Regions from separate parts of the Nostoc sp. 'Lobaria pulmonaria (5183) cyanobiont' genome, predicted to be linked through region 2. Evidence: predicted binding sites of a transcription regulator. Region 2 holds the regulator's gene; the other holds the start of a gene.
The links. Region 2 encodes NtcA, which controls nitrogen genes in cyanobacteria. Its sites were predicted from a motif close to TNTGTANNNNNNNNTACANA; they were not measured.
Positions count from the first base shown of each region.

Region 1: NLP_RS29275 (SAM hydrolase/SAM-dependent halogenase family protein) is a predicted target of NtcA. The motif match lies at 5,908-5,927, and genes of this name have one in related genera.

Region 1 covers NZ_CP026692.1:6,591,021-6,598,881, reverse strand. The annotation lists gene NLP_RS29300 (serine hydrolase) at 1-774, shown strand, start outside; gene dprA (DNA-processing protein DprA) at 801-1,916, opposite strand; gene NLP_RS29290 (alpha/beta hydrolase) at 2,160-3,296, shown strand; gene NLP_RS29285 (ElyC/SanA/YdcF family protein) at 3,396-4,085, opposite strand; gene NLP_RS29280 (DUF2301 domain-containing membrane protein) at 4,085-4,741, opposite strand; gene NLP_RS29275 (SAM hydrolase/SAM-dependent halogenase family protein) at 5,073-5,876, opposite strand; gene pirA (arginine synthesis PII-interacting regulator PirA) at 5,986-6,141, shown strand; gene NLP_RS29265 (pentapeptide repeat-containing protein) at 7,083-7,861, shown strand, end outside.
Region 2 covers NZ_CP026692.1:5,196,877-5,204,737, forward strand. The annotation lists gene NLP_RS22880 (SLBB domain-containing protein) at 251-1,720, opposite strand; gene NLP_RS22885 (ABC transporter ATP-binding protein) at 2,218-3,201, opposite strand; gene hisB (imidazoleglycerol-phosphate dehydratase HisB) at 3,387-4,022, opposite strand; gene fabI (enoyl-ACP reductase FabI) at 4,138-4,914, opposite strand; gene ntcA (global nitrogen regulator NtcA) at 5,294-5,965, shown strand; gene NLP_RS22905 (DUF3084 domain-containing protein) at 6,134-7,624, shown strand; gene NLP_RS22910 (Holliday junction resolvase RuvX) at 7,755-7,861, shown strand, end outside.

The sequences.
Region 1 (7,861 bases), 1.4 Mb from region 2:
CAGGATATGGTAGCTGGCGGTTCGGGAAATCTGCAATACAAACCCGCCGGAACCCAGTACGCCGCTCTGGAAGTCGTGACTAAAATGATTACAATTAGCGACAACACGGCGACAAATATGCTGATTGCCAAACTGGGAGGGATGGAGGCTTTAAACCAGCGTTTCCGCACTTGGGGATTGACAACCACCACAATTCGGAATCAACTTCCAGATTTGGAAGGGACAAATACTACAAGTCCTAAAGAATTAGGGAATTTGATGGCGATTGTCAGTCAGGGAAATTTAGTCAGTATGCCATCACGCGATCTCATGCTCGATATCTTGCGTCGCACCCAGAAAGACACTCTGCTGCCATCAGGTTTGGGAACAGGTGCAAGAGCATTCCACAAAACGGGTGATATCGGCATGATGTTAGCAGACACAGGTTTAATTGTTGTTCCAACTGGTAAGCGCTACATAGCTTCTGTTATGGTACAACGCCCAGAAAACGATCCTCGTGCCGAAAAATTGATTAGTTCAATTTCTCGTGCTGCCTACCAAGAGTTTAGCCAAAATTCTGTCACACCCAACACTACTACAAACACTGTACCCGCAAATGGTTATCAGCCCCAGGTTGTGAATCCGGCTCTACCCAACAGTACAACAGGCACTGCGCCCATGAGCATTTATCAGCCTCCTATTGTCACTCCTGTACCCAACGGCATGGGAAGTACTGTACCGACAAACGGTTATCAATCGCCAGGAATGAATCCTCAGTATTATCCCCCAAGATAATTCATAATTAAAGATGGTTTTGCCTCTTAACTTTTGTGATACCGCATTCCGGGCAGTTGCGAAACTAAACCCATAAGTTCCAACTGTAACAACGCACTGGAAACTGAACCAGCAGCCATGCCAGTTTGTTGGACAATAAAATCGAAGGGTAAAGCTTCACTTGTTAGTGCATCCATCACCATTTGCAATTCTGGTGATAAAGTTGGCATTAACTGTTCTGGTGCTGTAGAAGCCTCGACTCCATCAATTTGTGGTATTGCTCCTAACATTGTTAACAGTTCGTCTAGTTCCTTGAGGATGAAAGAAGCTCCTTGACTCAGTAACTTTAAGCACCCTTGGGATGGATGATCGTCCACTCTCCCTGGCAGTGCATAGACATCTCTACCAAATTCATTTGCGTAGGTAGCAGTAATTAAAGCACCAGATTTTAAAGGCGCTTCCATTACCAGGATGGCGCGGCTTAAACCTGCAATAATCCGGTTGCGACGCGGAAAGTGCGTGCGATCGGGTGGGGTTTTTGTAGGGTACTCACTCACTACTAACCCAGCCGTCAAAATTTGCTTGTACAAATCCCGATTTTTATGCGGATAAATGACATCAACACCAGTCCCCAAAACTGCGATCGTGCGTCCACCTGCTTTCATGGCGGCGATGTGGCTTTCTGTGTCAATTCCCTCTGCCATCCCAGAAACAACTGTAAAGCCATTTTTAGCCAAAGCTGTACTAATTTGGCGAGTCCAACGGATACCATATTCTGAGGGTTGGCGTGTGCCGACAATCCCAACCATCGGTTTTTGTCCGAGATTTTCTTGGAGTTCGACTTCACCGCGATAGTACAAAATCGGCGGTGGACTGGGAGTTTCCAACAGTAAACGAGGATAATCTGCATCTGCTGGTGTCCAGAAATGGGAGTTTTCCTGTTGGTGCTTAGTGAATAGTTGTTCTGGATGCAAACGCGATCGCTGTTGTACTACTTTTTCTAGTGTTTGGAAACCCAAACCTTCCACCTCTCCCAACTGCACCTTAGTAGCGTTCCAAGCTGTTGCCAGCGTGCCAAAATGCTGTTGTAGCCGTCGCAGTAATACCGGCCCAATTCCCGAAATTTGCGCCCAAGCTAACCAATATGCGCTTTCTTCTACCACCGTTCTATCCTCACACTGTTGGATTGAGTATTCCCAAATTGAGGTTGGCTGTTGATGGAGTGGGGGCAATACTGTTCGGTTAAAGCAAGAGACGCGATGAATCGCCGTCTCTACAAAGAACTTCTGCCTTATCTACGCTACGACACGCTGGGCGATCTGCCTCCTCTTTCCCAATTCCTCTTGACTTTTGACTCTTGACTCTTGACTATTAACTATTGACTATCTATCTTCTTATCTTGTGTGATGAAATATTTCTATCGTCTTCTAATAAGCCTATCTGGGTGCTTAATATTTTTACTGGTGCATAGTGGACTTGGTTTGTTACCTAGTTTGGCCGCTGAAAAAGTTACTGTCAGGTACGGATTGTTTGAGCAATCGATCCCGGTGGCAGATATACGCAACTATGGCGAGACACAAAAGGTTTCTGCCGATCTGCAATCTTTTCTACATTACCTCAGCCCTAAGGACAAACAGAAGTTCCAAGAAGCCCTTCAGGTGAAAATGTCGCTTGATATTGTGGCTTTAGATAAGCTGATAAATACAGGAATGGGCAAGCAAATTTTATCTTTTGCTTCTGGTGCGATCGCTCGTCGCGATCGAGCTAGTATACAAGCACTACGATCGGCCATTATCATCGGAGCAAGATCGCCAGAAGGTCTAGGAATAACCAGCTTTCTACAAGCCTATCCCAGTAATCAATTAGTTGTTGATGTGTCAAAAATTCAGAAGCTAGCGGGTATGGCAAATTTCTCTTCTAGTTCTGCTGATGCGCCGCCGAAAGATGACGTAAGTTCTTCACCTTTAGGGAAAATTGCACTGCAATATCAGACACTCGCCGCCCAGGATAAACAGTTCTCAGGTTGCTTATTTGGCGATTCTATTTCGGCTGGACTTGGCAATACCCTTGGGAGTGGTACTTTTAATTTTGGATTAAATGGTCTGAGTACAATCTCGTTACTAGAACAACTCAAAAGTTTAATTCCTACCAAGGTTAAATGCGAAAAAGCCATTATTGCCATAGGTGGAAATGATGCTTTGTATAAAATTAGTGATGAGTTATTTAGCAAAAATCTCCAAGAGGCGATCGCACTTCTTCGCACAATGGGAACTAAAGAGATTTTTCTGATTCCGGCTTTTTATTCGACAGTTGCAGCAAGCTCAGATCCAACTGTAGCAGCCCCACTTGCTAGAGTTGAACAAATTAATGTTTTGATTAATCAAGTTGCTGAAACAGAAAAAGTACCAGTTGCCGCAGCCGGACTAGCACCATTATATGAAAATAATGTTCTTAAAGAAAATTTGACCAGTGATGGCGACCATCTGAATGCAGAGGGTCTGAAAATTTATCGGCAAGCATTATTACAAATCCTCGGTAAGTAATATTATTTTGAATTTTGGATTTTGGATTGACTGAAAAATCTAAAATCTAAAATTCAAAATTAAATGGCTGCCGAAACCGATATTTATGCTGTATCACTGTTAGGCTTTCCAATTCAAAAACCGTGCATAAAGATAAGCTATACCTTCATCAAGAACTGTCCGCACACCTTCGCTAGAACCCCACCATTTGTTTGGATTATAATCTTGCGTTGTGGCAGCAATCACACCAACATTAATTTGAGGGGTAAGTATTTTTTTAAAAAGAAACCAACTCCTACGGGCATGAACGTCCAAGGAAAAAAGATTAATCGATTCTATCTTTAAATTTGAATTGGATAGCCAACGCTCAAATTCAGCAGCAGATGCATAACTACGATCCTTAACCACAAAAGGTGTCGGAACAGCTACTACTTTTTCTGCTTCTAAACCGAGTTTTATGAAAGTGTCAGCCGACACGTCTGCAAAGTTCTTGTATCCGGTAAGATAACTTCCTCTTCCTAATGTACCTCCAGTAGTAATTATTTGATGATAAGAACCGTTTTTAAATTCAGTCAAAGCTTTTTCTATAGCGTAATCTGGTAGCCATCCTTCAACAACTAATACTTCTGCTGATTGTATCGGGGAAGTTACGGCGAGAAATGAGTGTACATGAGTAATAGTGAAAAATATTAAGTAAACAATCAAAGCGATCGCAATCGCCCACCCTTGAGCCGTAAGTGTCCACATTTCTTGGCGTTTGGTTAGTTTGATTTTGGGAAATTTTTGACACCGACGATTTTTTCTCCGCATTAAACCTTAGCTAAACGTTGTTCTTTCAAGTAGTTAAACACAGACTTATCTCCAATATCAGCAGGAATTGCTTGTACTGTCTTTCGGAGGGCAAATACTAAAAATAATATTGCCCAAGTTCCTAATAAAATGCCTTCTCCCTGAGTTGGTAAAATTCCCACCAAATGTCCTAACAACAGTAGCGGTACAATTGGGGTTAATACTTTGGTTTCCAGCCGATTGAAGCAAAAAGCCTCTTTAAAATAAATACCTGTCAAAGCTACGAAAATAAAACCAACCCCAAATAAGGTAATTGGCTGATTGTAAACAGCAAGAGCTAAAGGTTCACTACTAGTGATTGCCAGAATCACTGATGTGATACTACCAATCGCCCAAAAAACTTGCAATGCTCGGTGCAGTGATGCCATGTAGATATGGATGGTAAATAAACTTACACCAAGAGCGAGACTGAAACAAGCATATAGAGGTGTAAGTGCAGTTACAACAGTTGGGTTATTGTTGAGTAAAATCAAGGCGCTGCCGATCGCAAAGCTTAGTGCTGCTACCATTAAGCCAGCGCGATAGATAATTACACCAGTGCGATCGCTCTGAGTAATTGTAAATTCCCCAAACTGACCTTGATAAACTTCTGGTGCAGAGAGTGTTTGTGTAGTCATAGTTAAGAATATAATTATGAGTCTCTAGTAGAGTACAACAGGAAATTGCTCAAGGGTTACTTTTATTATTATGAGCAATAAGGTGAACTTCATGTCACCATTCCTAAACTTACGTCTTTCAGCAGTTGCTTTCTGGAAATTTTTGTCAGATTCGCACTGCCTACGATGAATGAAAATGCTTCTTTTTAAGTGGTGTGCAGTTGCCCAACCTCCGTTTTATATCTAGAATTTTCCCCTTTGTTTGCCTTTGCCACACATCAGTAACAGGCACTTTGCAGCCTGGTATTTTTTCACTGTCTTAACTTTAGCAATATTCACTTGTCTGATTTTCTTAAAAAAACAAGACTTCTAGTGCATCTTGTAAATTAATCTGTAATTGTGAGTGAGCATTTCCGCAATTAATAGCAATTTCTACCCAGCCGTGACTGCCAACTAAAGCTATTATCTCTCCCACTTTGACGTCACTGTAAGTTTCACAGCCTGGTACACTCAATCCAGCAACTTGCACATACCAATTTTTGCCTTGCACGTAACTCGCTGGAATGTTACTCACTAGGTTGCCAAAGTGGTCAATATATTGAATGCAACCCACTACACCAGTTGTTGTCTGCTTGCAGTTGCCTATATCCAGGTTTACCAAACTTACTGGATCAATTTCTTGTCCTAGCTGTTTAAGGGGCACACCACTAGCAAGATTAGCCGCCACTGGTGCAAAGATATCCCTACCGTGAAAAGTCTTGCTTGGTTGAGAAGTTCGCCAATAATTAAGATTTGTAAGTTCGACGGCTGCGATCGCCAGACTTTGACTAAGTACGCCGCTGAATATACCATTATCTGGCCCGACCAAAAACCCTTGAGTAAATTCTACTGCGATCGCTCGTCGCTTGCTTCCCACACCTGGATCTACTACTGCCAGATGTACTGTCCCCATTGGGAAATGAGCATAAGCATTCATCAGGCTAAACCTGGCTGCGGCGATGTCTTGCGGCGGAATTTGGTGCGTTAAGTCTACCAACGTCAATCTGGGGTTGATTTGGGCTATGACTCCCTTGATTATGCCTACATAAACATCGCGATCGCCGAAATCGCTCAGTAAAGTCACGAGTGGTTGTTGATCTATCTGGTTATTAGACATATTTTGGTAAAATTATATAAAAAATATATTTTCTGTAGCAACAGCTACAAAATATGTGCTATGTTAAGAATACAAGACATAAATTGAAAAATTAAACCAGGTAATCATTATGAATCAAAATAGACTACAAAGCATAAGCAAATCACGAGAAGCTCACAGAGCCAATATTCAAAGAAGCCTAGAGCATCGCTTGGAAATAGCCAGAGCAAAAGGCGACGAACAGCTAATTCGTCAACTGGAAGCTGAAATGAGGTATTCCAGCTAAATCAAGTTTTCATTGTTCATAGTTTTGTTGTGCAACCCGCTACGGCGGGTTTTTTTTGTATTTAGGGTGTTTTCTGGCAATTCTGGTAAAAGCTCATCATCCTTACTTAGAGGTTGTTTGAAAAGTATTTCACTGTGATTTTAGGCACTTTTAGATCCCCCCTAACCCCCCTTAAAAAGGTGGGAACCGGAATCAAAGTCCCCCTTTCTAAGGGGGATTTAGGGGGATCTAGAACTTTTTATACCGACAATACGACTTTTCAAACATCCTCTTAAGCAACGATATTGATTCTACTAAGCGAAAGTTCGTTCAACAATTTCTCAAAGGTATTGGTAAAGGGATGTTTACGACGGGCTGCGCCTACGCTCCTGTATTATGACCGAATAATTAGCAGAACTTGAAACACCGCAATTAGTGAGTAATGTTGCAAAGTAGACCGCTCCCATAAGTTCGGGAGCTACTCCCATAAGTTCGGGAGCTACTCCCATAAGTTCGGGAGCTGCTTCCATAAGTTCGGGAGCTGCTTCCATAAGTTCGGGAGCTGCTTCCATAAGTTCAAGAGCCACTCCCATAAGTTCAGGAACCGCTCCCATAAGTTCGGGAACTGCTCCCATAAGTTCGGGAGCCGCTCCCGTAAGTTGTGAGACTGCTACAGTTGCAATATTGATAACTACAGGCTAAGTATGGTGACACCAACTTCAATATTGCTGATGATACCTTAAGCATTCAAAGGTAAGGGTACGCAGTCATGCGCCTATACCGCGTGTTGCATCCAAAATTTTTGTATTTTCCTTATTTTGCCAAAATCCGAAATATTGCATAGCAAACTTGTATAAAATCTCAGTGATACCAATTCTCTAAAATCCGTCACCAAATTCAAACCCCCAAACCCAGATTTAATCTGACTTTCTTAATTACGAATTACAAATTAGTACGCCATTATGCCGCCAGACTACTCCGGTCAAAATCTCCGAGGTCGCTCTTTTAAAGGTCAAAACTTGACTGGAGCCAACTTTAGCAAGGCAGATATTAGAGGGGCAAACTTTACCAAGGCGATTCTTAAAGATGCTGACTTCACAGGTGGTAAGGCTGGACTACAGCGACGTTGGACTATTGGGTTGCTTATAGCCTCGTGGCTGCTATCGGGAATATCAGGGTTTTTCTCAATCTTAGTTGGTGTATTGGTCGCATATATTTTAGATATCAAAAGCACTCAAAACGTCATCATCGGGATAGTTTCCCTAATTTGGATACTGGTTTTTTGTATTATTACTATTCGTAAGGGTTTAACAGCAGGTTTAGGAGCCTTCGCCGGAGCCTTCGCCTTCGCCTTCGCCGGAGGCTTCGCCGGAGCCTTCGCCGGAGGCTTCGCCGAAGCCGTCGCCGGAGTCGCAGCCGGAGCCGCAGCCGCAGCCGGAGCCTTCGCCGGAGCCGCAGCCGCAGCCGTAGCCGGAGCCGCAGCCGGAGTCGGAGCCGTCGCCGCAGCCGCAGCCGTAGCCGTCGCCGCAGCCGTAGCCGGAGCCGCAGCCGTAGCCGTCGCCGTCGCCGGAGCCTTCGCCGGAGCCTTTGCCGGAGCCTTCGCCGGAGCCTTTGCCGGAGCCTTCGCCGGAGCCTTTACATTATTTAGCGCTTACATTGGCTGGCGTAGTTTAATGGGAGATGAAAAAGATGCTTGGATTCGCTCATTTGCTCTCGCCTTTGCTGCGACAGGTGGAACCAG
Region 2 (7,861 bases):
TATTATAATGACGGATATATAGCAGTGGTCAAATAGCTTATAACATTGGCAAATCAGAAGAGAGCGGCTGTCAGAGCATTTATAGCAGACTTGTCCTAACCAGGATCACAGCCCCTATAAAACGCAATTTGGAAGAAGCGATGCCTTGTGGAGCGTTTGTTATGTGTAACTTGCTTTTGATTCAAGGATAGTGCAATTTTAGGGACGAAGAGGGTTGGCCAACGCCCCCAATTTGCATCTATCTCTGAAATTAGAGTCCGAAAATGTTCAGAAGATTAAGGATAATACCTAGAGGTCCAGTTATAGTGTTTATGGTATCGCCAGTCTTAGCGGAACCAGATCGGTTGACTAGCACAACATCATTATTACGGAGTATAGGATTAGTTTGCTCATTAATCCCAGCGGAGAAATCCACTTTTACTATCCGCTTAGTGACAGAACCATTAGGGTTGAGGCGAATCAAATCAACAGCCTTACTACTAGCTCTGGCATCATTAAATCCGCCAGCAGCGAGTATAGCTTGATTTAAAGAGCTATTGGGCTGAACGTCTGTTAGACCTGGTCTTTTAACTTCACCTACCACACCAACCTGAATCCGTGTAGGAGACAAAGTAGTGGTAGCTAATTGAGTAGCTTCTGCCGGGATGATTTCAGTTGCTGTCGGAATTACAATCGTATCTCCGTCTTGCACAATGATGTCTTGATTGGCATCACCACTCTGTAACAGTTGCCAAAGATTAATATCTATAGATTGTTCTGAGCCAGTTCTTGTAGGTCGGCGTAGCTTGAGATTACGCACATCAGCTTGTGCTGTAATTCCGCCAGCTAATTGAATTACCCGTGTCACATTTGGTAAACCAGTGGGGCTGGCAGTGCCACTGTTAGGGGTTGCGCCCACTTGGCTATCTGTATTACCTGGGGTGACAAGATACGAACCAGGACGGTTAACTTCACCAATAATTGTTACTGTGCGGGGTGTGGTTTGACTGGCGGCAAAGTTAGCTGCAAATATATTGCGAGATTCTGCGACGTTGAAGTTGGTTGCTGTTGGCACAACTATAGTGTCTCCATCCCGCAAGGTAATATCCTGCGATAAGTTGCCTGTTTGAATGAGTTCCTTCAAATTGAGGGTGACAGCTTGCTCTGAAGAACGTCCTATCTTACGCCGTAATTGAACTTGAGTCACATCCGCAGCTAAAGTCACCCCCTGCGCTGTTGTTAATGCGGCTAATACAGTGGGGTATTGTACACCTGGATTGTTCCCAGCGCCACCGCTCAAGCTTAGAGTGTAAGCTCCAGGACGTGTCACCTCTCCAGCAACGAAAATATTGATGGGACGAGGCGATAACAGATTGACTGAGATCAAGGGACGTTTGAGGAAGCGAGCATATCTTCTAGCTATTTCATCAGAAGCTTGTTCAGTTGTTAGCCCTAGTACGGACACACTGCCAATTAAAGGTAGGTTGATTGCTCCACCTGGGGGAATTTGGTATTCACCTGTATATTCAGGTACTTCAAATACATTTACACGGATGAGATCGCCGCCTCCCAATGAATAATTAGTATCTAATTGTGTTTGTATGATTGGTGGTTGTGTAGTTGGTGGTAATGGTTGTCCCTGAGCAAGACTGGCAGATGACACAGCGGCATTGACAGCAGTTAAAAAAGCCATACCTACAGCTGGCTGAATTAGGAATTTAGACAAACTTTTGTTAAGCATATTTACCTGAGACTCTGAAACTACAATCAATAAAGTACTGTCTAAACATTTTTATTTTGACTATACCTAAATATTCAAGTTCCCCGACACTCTTATTTTCCTAGAAAAGTGTGATTTTCCGGAGTAAATTTGTTTATTGAACTTAAATTTTTAGTGAAGTTAGCTTAAAGTTAATGTTGCTTGAATAGAGCAATATCAAAAAATATAGGATTTACGCAACTAAACCCAGTTTCTACAAGAAATTGTCTGTTAGCCAACAATCAAGTAGTGACGAATAAAGTTTTCTTGTCAAAGTTAATTTGATGATATTTAAAATCTGCGATGAGTAGTAAGGGACTACTAAAATTAGGAACAAGTTCATTAAATAAATACAAATAACCTTGAAAAGATGTCGGATTTCATTTTTTGTGGATTGTGTTGGGTAAAGAGAACTTAAAAAGGCAGAATTTGGGTTTTGTTCTTCAAGCCAGTCGACAATTTACTATTTGGCAATAAGACTAATTCAATGAGTTGTTTTTTCTTTGGATTTGTTGAATAAAAAATTCTTCTAGGGAGTGACGTGACAAGTTAATGGCGATAATTTTACCTTCCATGAGACGAAGACTGGCAAGAAAATCATAGTAATCATCTTGTAGTGTACCGTGCCAGGAACCATCAGGCTCAAATATGAGAGTGGGTATCCATTTTTTGAGAATTTCCCAGTGACCACCTTGACCTTTGACGTGATATGTGTCGCCTACGCCTAAGAGTTCATTGAGGGAACCAGAGCAAATTAGTTCACCTTGAGCGAGGATGGCAATGCGATCGCAAATCTGTTCTACTTCACTCAGAATGTGGCTATTAAAAAAAATTGTTTTACCAGCAGCTTTGAGCGCCAGAATAATTTCTCGCATTTGGTAGCGTCCCACTGGATCGAGACCAGACATCGGTTCATCCAGAAAAACTAAATCTGGCTCATTAATTAATGCCTGTGCCATACCAACACGCTGTAGCATTCCTTTGGAATAGCGACGCAGGAGCTTTTTACGGGCATCGGCTTGGGATAAACCGACTAATTCCAGTAGTTGGGGAATCCGCTGGCGTTGGACACTTTGGGGAATTTGGAATAACCCAGCAGCAAGCTGCAAAAACTCCCAACCAGTGAGATAGTCATACAAATAGGGATTTTCTGGTAGATAGCCAATATGTTGCTTAACACTGCGATCGCCTATTGGTTTACCCAACAACGATCCCCGTCCAGAGGTGGGATGAATAATTCCCAGCAATAATTTTAAAAGGGTGGTTTTACCAGCACCGTTAGGCCCCAGCAACCCAAAGGTTTCGCCTTTGTAAACTGTTAAAGAACAGTTTTTGAGAGATACTACTTTTTGATTTAGCCAAAAACCAGTGCGATAGACTTTTCGCAACTCAGAAGTTAGGACTACTGGCGGAATGTCTGTCGTATTAAGTTGAGAATTAGGGTCATCTGCAACAGACTTCATCTCGGTTAAATAACTATTTATCAGCTTGGTATTAATTAAAAATTACCCAGTAGGCTGATAATAACCATCACCAAGCTGTGTGTCAATTATCGTGAACTGAGGACTGGGGATTGGGGACTAGGAAGACAAGGGTAGAGTTTTCCCGATGCCCAATGCCCAATGCACAATATCCAATTTGACTCCTTTCATAGAACTCCCTTAGAACTGGGAATTAAGCCAGCACGTCGGGGATCAATTTCCACCGCCAGCCGCGTTGCTCTTGCAAAGGCTTTAAATGTCGCTTCAATAATGTGATGGGAATTAATACCATCCAATTGTCGAATGTGCAATGTCATTTGACTATGGTTCACCAAAGCCACAAAAAATTCTCGCACCAGTTGGGTGTCATAGGTTCCTACCCGCTGAGTAGGAATTTGCAAGCCGTAGCTGAGGTGAGGACGTCCAGAAAAGTCTAGTGCTACCTGAACTAAGGCTTCATCCAATGGTGCAAGAAAATTACCAAAGCGGACAATACCTTTTCTGTCGCCTAGTGCTTGGTTAAAAGCTTGCCCTAAAGTAATGCCTACATCTTCGTTAGTGTGATGATCGTCAATTTCCCAGTCTCCCTTGGCTTGGACATCAATATCAATCAGCCCGTGGGAGGCAATTTGATGCAACATGTGATCCAAAAACGGAATACCTGTTGCTGCTGTGCAAGTTCCTCTACCATCCAGGTTGATGGTAACTTGCACATTCGTTTCACCAGTGGTGCGGTGAACAGTGGCAATCCGAGGGGTTTCAGTTAAGCGATCGTAGTTTAAATTAATTTTGCTGATTTGCATAGGAAATTGGACATGGGGAATAGGGCATGGGGCATGGGGAATGAGAAATGGACAAGAATTTTACTAATACTCAATTCCCAATGCCCAATCCTCAATGCCCCATGCCCAAATTATCTTACATTCCCATAATTTCATATCCTGCATCTACATAGAGAATTTGTCCGGTAATGCCGCTGGACAAATCACTACACAAGAAAGCCACAGCGTTGCCTACTTCTAATTGAGTGACGGTACGTCGTAGGGGAGCTACTTCTTCTACATGATGAATCATATCCAAAATCCCACCCACTGCTGAAGATGCCAAAGTGCGGATGGGGCCTGCGGAGATGGCATTCACGCGAATATTTTGCGGACCTAGTTCAGCAGCCAGGTAACGCACACTAATTTCTAACCCCGCCTTGGCAATTCCCATGACGTTGTAGTTAGGGATTGCCCTAACACCACCTAAATATGTCAGAGTGACGATACTACCTCCCTCTGTCATCAAAGGTTTAGCTGCACCACTTAACTGCACTAGTGAGTAGGTGCTGATTTCTAAGGCGGTGTTAAAGCCAGAACGAGAGGTTTGGCTAAAATCTCCAGTTAAATCGTCTTTGCTTGCAAAGGCCAGACAATGGATCAGAATATCTAACTTTCCCCACTGTTCGCGGATTGTCTCAAAGGTAGATTTAATTTGATCTTCATCTTGGACATTACAGGGAAGAAATAAGCTGGGGTTGAGGGGTTCTACCAATTCTGCAACTTTTTTCTCCATCTTGCCGCGTTCATCCGGCAGGTAGGTGATACCCAGGTTTGCTCCGGCTTTGTGCAGTTGTTGGGCAATGCCCCAGGCGATCGAGCGGTTATTGGCAATACCTGTAACAAGGGCATTTTTTGCAGTCAGATTTAGCATAGAAATTGTTAATGCGATCGATCATTAGGAGCATACTAGAATCTGAGGCACGTTTTGTCTTTGTTTTATACAGGATTGACAAAAATGAATATTGCTAACGGTGTTTACTGTGAGAAAAATCTTGATTTTTTATAAAGATATTCTCAAGATATCTTTATTTGTTCTTCAAAAAACCTTTTGAATACAGCTATTGGAACTACTTATCAACAATTAGTAGCTGAAAGGATCAACAATTATGTATCATTATAAACAAAGAGTTATGAAGAGATTTGTTTGAGTATAGGAAAGTACAGAAAGGTTGACGGTGCTTTATTCATTTTTCGGGTGTATTCTTAGGTAATCAGTTTTTGTTTTTCCGGCATTGGGTAGGGGAAGGGAGATGATCGTGACACAAGATAAAGCCCTAGCAAATGTTTTTCGTCAGATGGCGACCGGGGCGTTTCCGCCAGTTGTGGAAACGTTTGAACGCAATAAAACGATCTTTTTTCCTGGCGATCCTGCCGAACGAGTTTATTTTCTTTTGAAAGGTGCTGTTAAACTTTCCAGGGTGTACGAGGCAGGAGAGGAAATAACGGTAGCGTTGCTGCGGGAAAACAGTGTTTTTGGTGTATTGTCATTGCTGACAGGAAATAAGTCGGATCGGTTTTACCATGCGGTTGCATTTACTCCTGTGGAATTACTGTCAGCACCAATTGAACAGGTAGAGCTAGCACTCAAGGAAAATCCAGAATTATCAATGTTAATGCTGCGAGGTCTGTCTTCGCGAATTTTACAAACAGAGATGATGATTGAAACTCTCGCTCACCGAGATATGGGTTCTAGGTTAGTGAGTTTTTTGTTAATTCTTTGTCGAGATTTTGGCGTTCCTTGTGCAGATGGGATCACAATTGATTTGAAGTTATCTCATCAAGCGATCGCAGAAGCAATTGGTTCAACTCGTGTTACTGTCACCAGGCTACTGGGAGATTTGCGTGAAAAAAAGATGATTTCTATTCACAAAAAGAAGATTACTGTGCATAAACCTGTTACCTTAAGTAGGCAATTCACATAAAAACAATTGGAGAAAGGGGAGTCGGCGCGTGTTGTATTTTGAAAGATGACACTAATAGCTAGAGGTAAATCTAAAATTGAATAATTTCAGCTATTGCCAATTTCCACTTCTCCACAGACAATGCTTAAAAGTAGTAGGCTGTATCTGGAAGGATTTCGGTAGCTAAAGATGACCACCGGATACATCCTCATCGCAGCAATTTTGATTCTGGGAGGCGTAATTGCCACCGTGGGCGATCGCATCGGCACACGAGTTGGCAAAGCCCGCCTCTCACTTTTTAAGCTCCGTCCGAAAAACACTGCTGTACTAGTAACAATTTTTACTGGTGGTTTGATTTCAGCATCAACTTTAGGGATTTTATTCGCTGCCGACGAAGGCTTGCGAAAAGGAGTCTTTGAGTTAGAGGATATTCAAACAGACCTTAGACAGAAGCGGGAACAGCTAAAAACCGCAGAAACTCAGAAAAGTCAGGTAGAGAGTGAGCTAAACCAAGCAAGAATTGCCCAAGCAAAGGCACAACAAGACTTGCAGGCAATTAATCAATCCTTGCAGGCGGCAAATGCCAAACAGAGGCAAACACAAGCTCAGTTGAACCGCACAATTAGTCAGCAAGCCCAAACCCAAACTCAACTCCAACGCACTCAAGGTCAGCTAGATCGGGTGGTAACTCAATACCAAAAAGCCATAGCTGAATTGCAAAGTGTTTACGACCAGAGAAAGGCACTACAGGCGGCAGTTGAACTACTGAAGACAGAACGTCAAAGACTGTATGCCGAAGCGAAAAAAGCCATTGACGAAGCTAAAACAGCAATTGAAAAACGCGATCGCGAACTTGCTAACCGTCAAGAAGCCATAGAACAGCGCGATCAAAAAATTGCCCAACTGGATCAACTAATTCAAAAACGTAATGTAGAAATTACAGCACGAGAGCAAGTGATTGCCAAACGAGAATCGCGCCTCAAAGAATTGGAAGCACAACAGGAGGAACTAGAACAGGAAGTTGCCAGGCTGGAAAAATATTATCAGTCCTACCGCGACCTGCGTTTGGGTAAGCTGGCCTTAGTTCGCGGTCAAGTTCTGTCCGCTGCTGTCATTCGTGTTACTCAACCTGCTGCTGCTCGTCAGGCAGTGGTACAACTTTTACAAGAAGCCAATCGCAACGCCAACCTTGAATTAAGCGAACCTGGTGCAAATCCTGCAAATGTAGAGCTACTGCGTGTGACCCAGGATAGAGTCGATCAATTGAGCAAGCAGATTGGCGATGGTAAAGAATACGTCGTGCGAATTTTCTCTGCTGGTAATTACGTCAGGGGAGAAAAGCAGATAGAATTTTTCGCGGATACAGCCCAGAATCAACTAGTTTTTTCAGGAGGCGCGGTGCTAGCTACGACTACTGCTGATTCCAAAACCATGACATCTTATCAGTTACAGCAGCGCCTAGAAATACTGATTTCTGCTTCCCAATTTCGTGCCCGTAATGCCGGAATTGTCGAAAATGTCCAAGTAGAAGGGACTTTTCTGCGCTTTGTCAGCCAACTAAGACAGTATAATCAACCCTTGGAGATCAAAGCGATCGCAGCAGAGGATACTTATACAGCCGGGCCATTGAGAGTAAAATTGGTGGCAATAGTTAACGGAAAAATTATTTTTAGTACTTAAAAAATTATTTGTACGCTGTTATTAGTAAGATTTAAATATATTGAACAGCAGCCAAAATAGTTGCTGTAGCTGGATTTTTTATTTAGCAGACACGACGCGAACATTTCTAATTTTTAATTTTTAATTTATTATGAATTTCCGTGAATTTTCACCAACGCAACCAGTCATCTTGGGGTTTGATCCAGGTCGAGATAAATGTGGTTTAGCGGTGATGGGACTGGATCGGCAACTGCATTA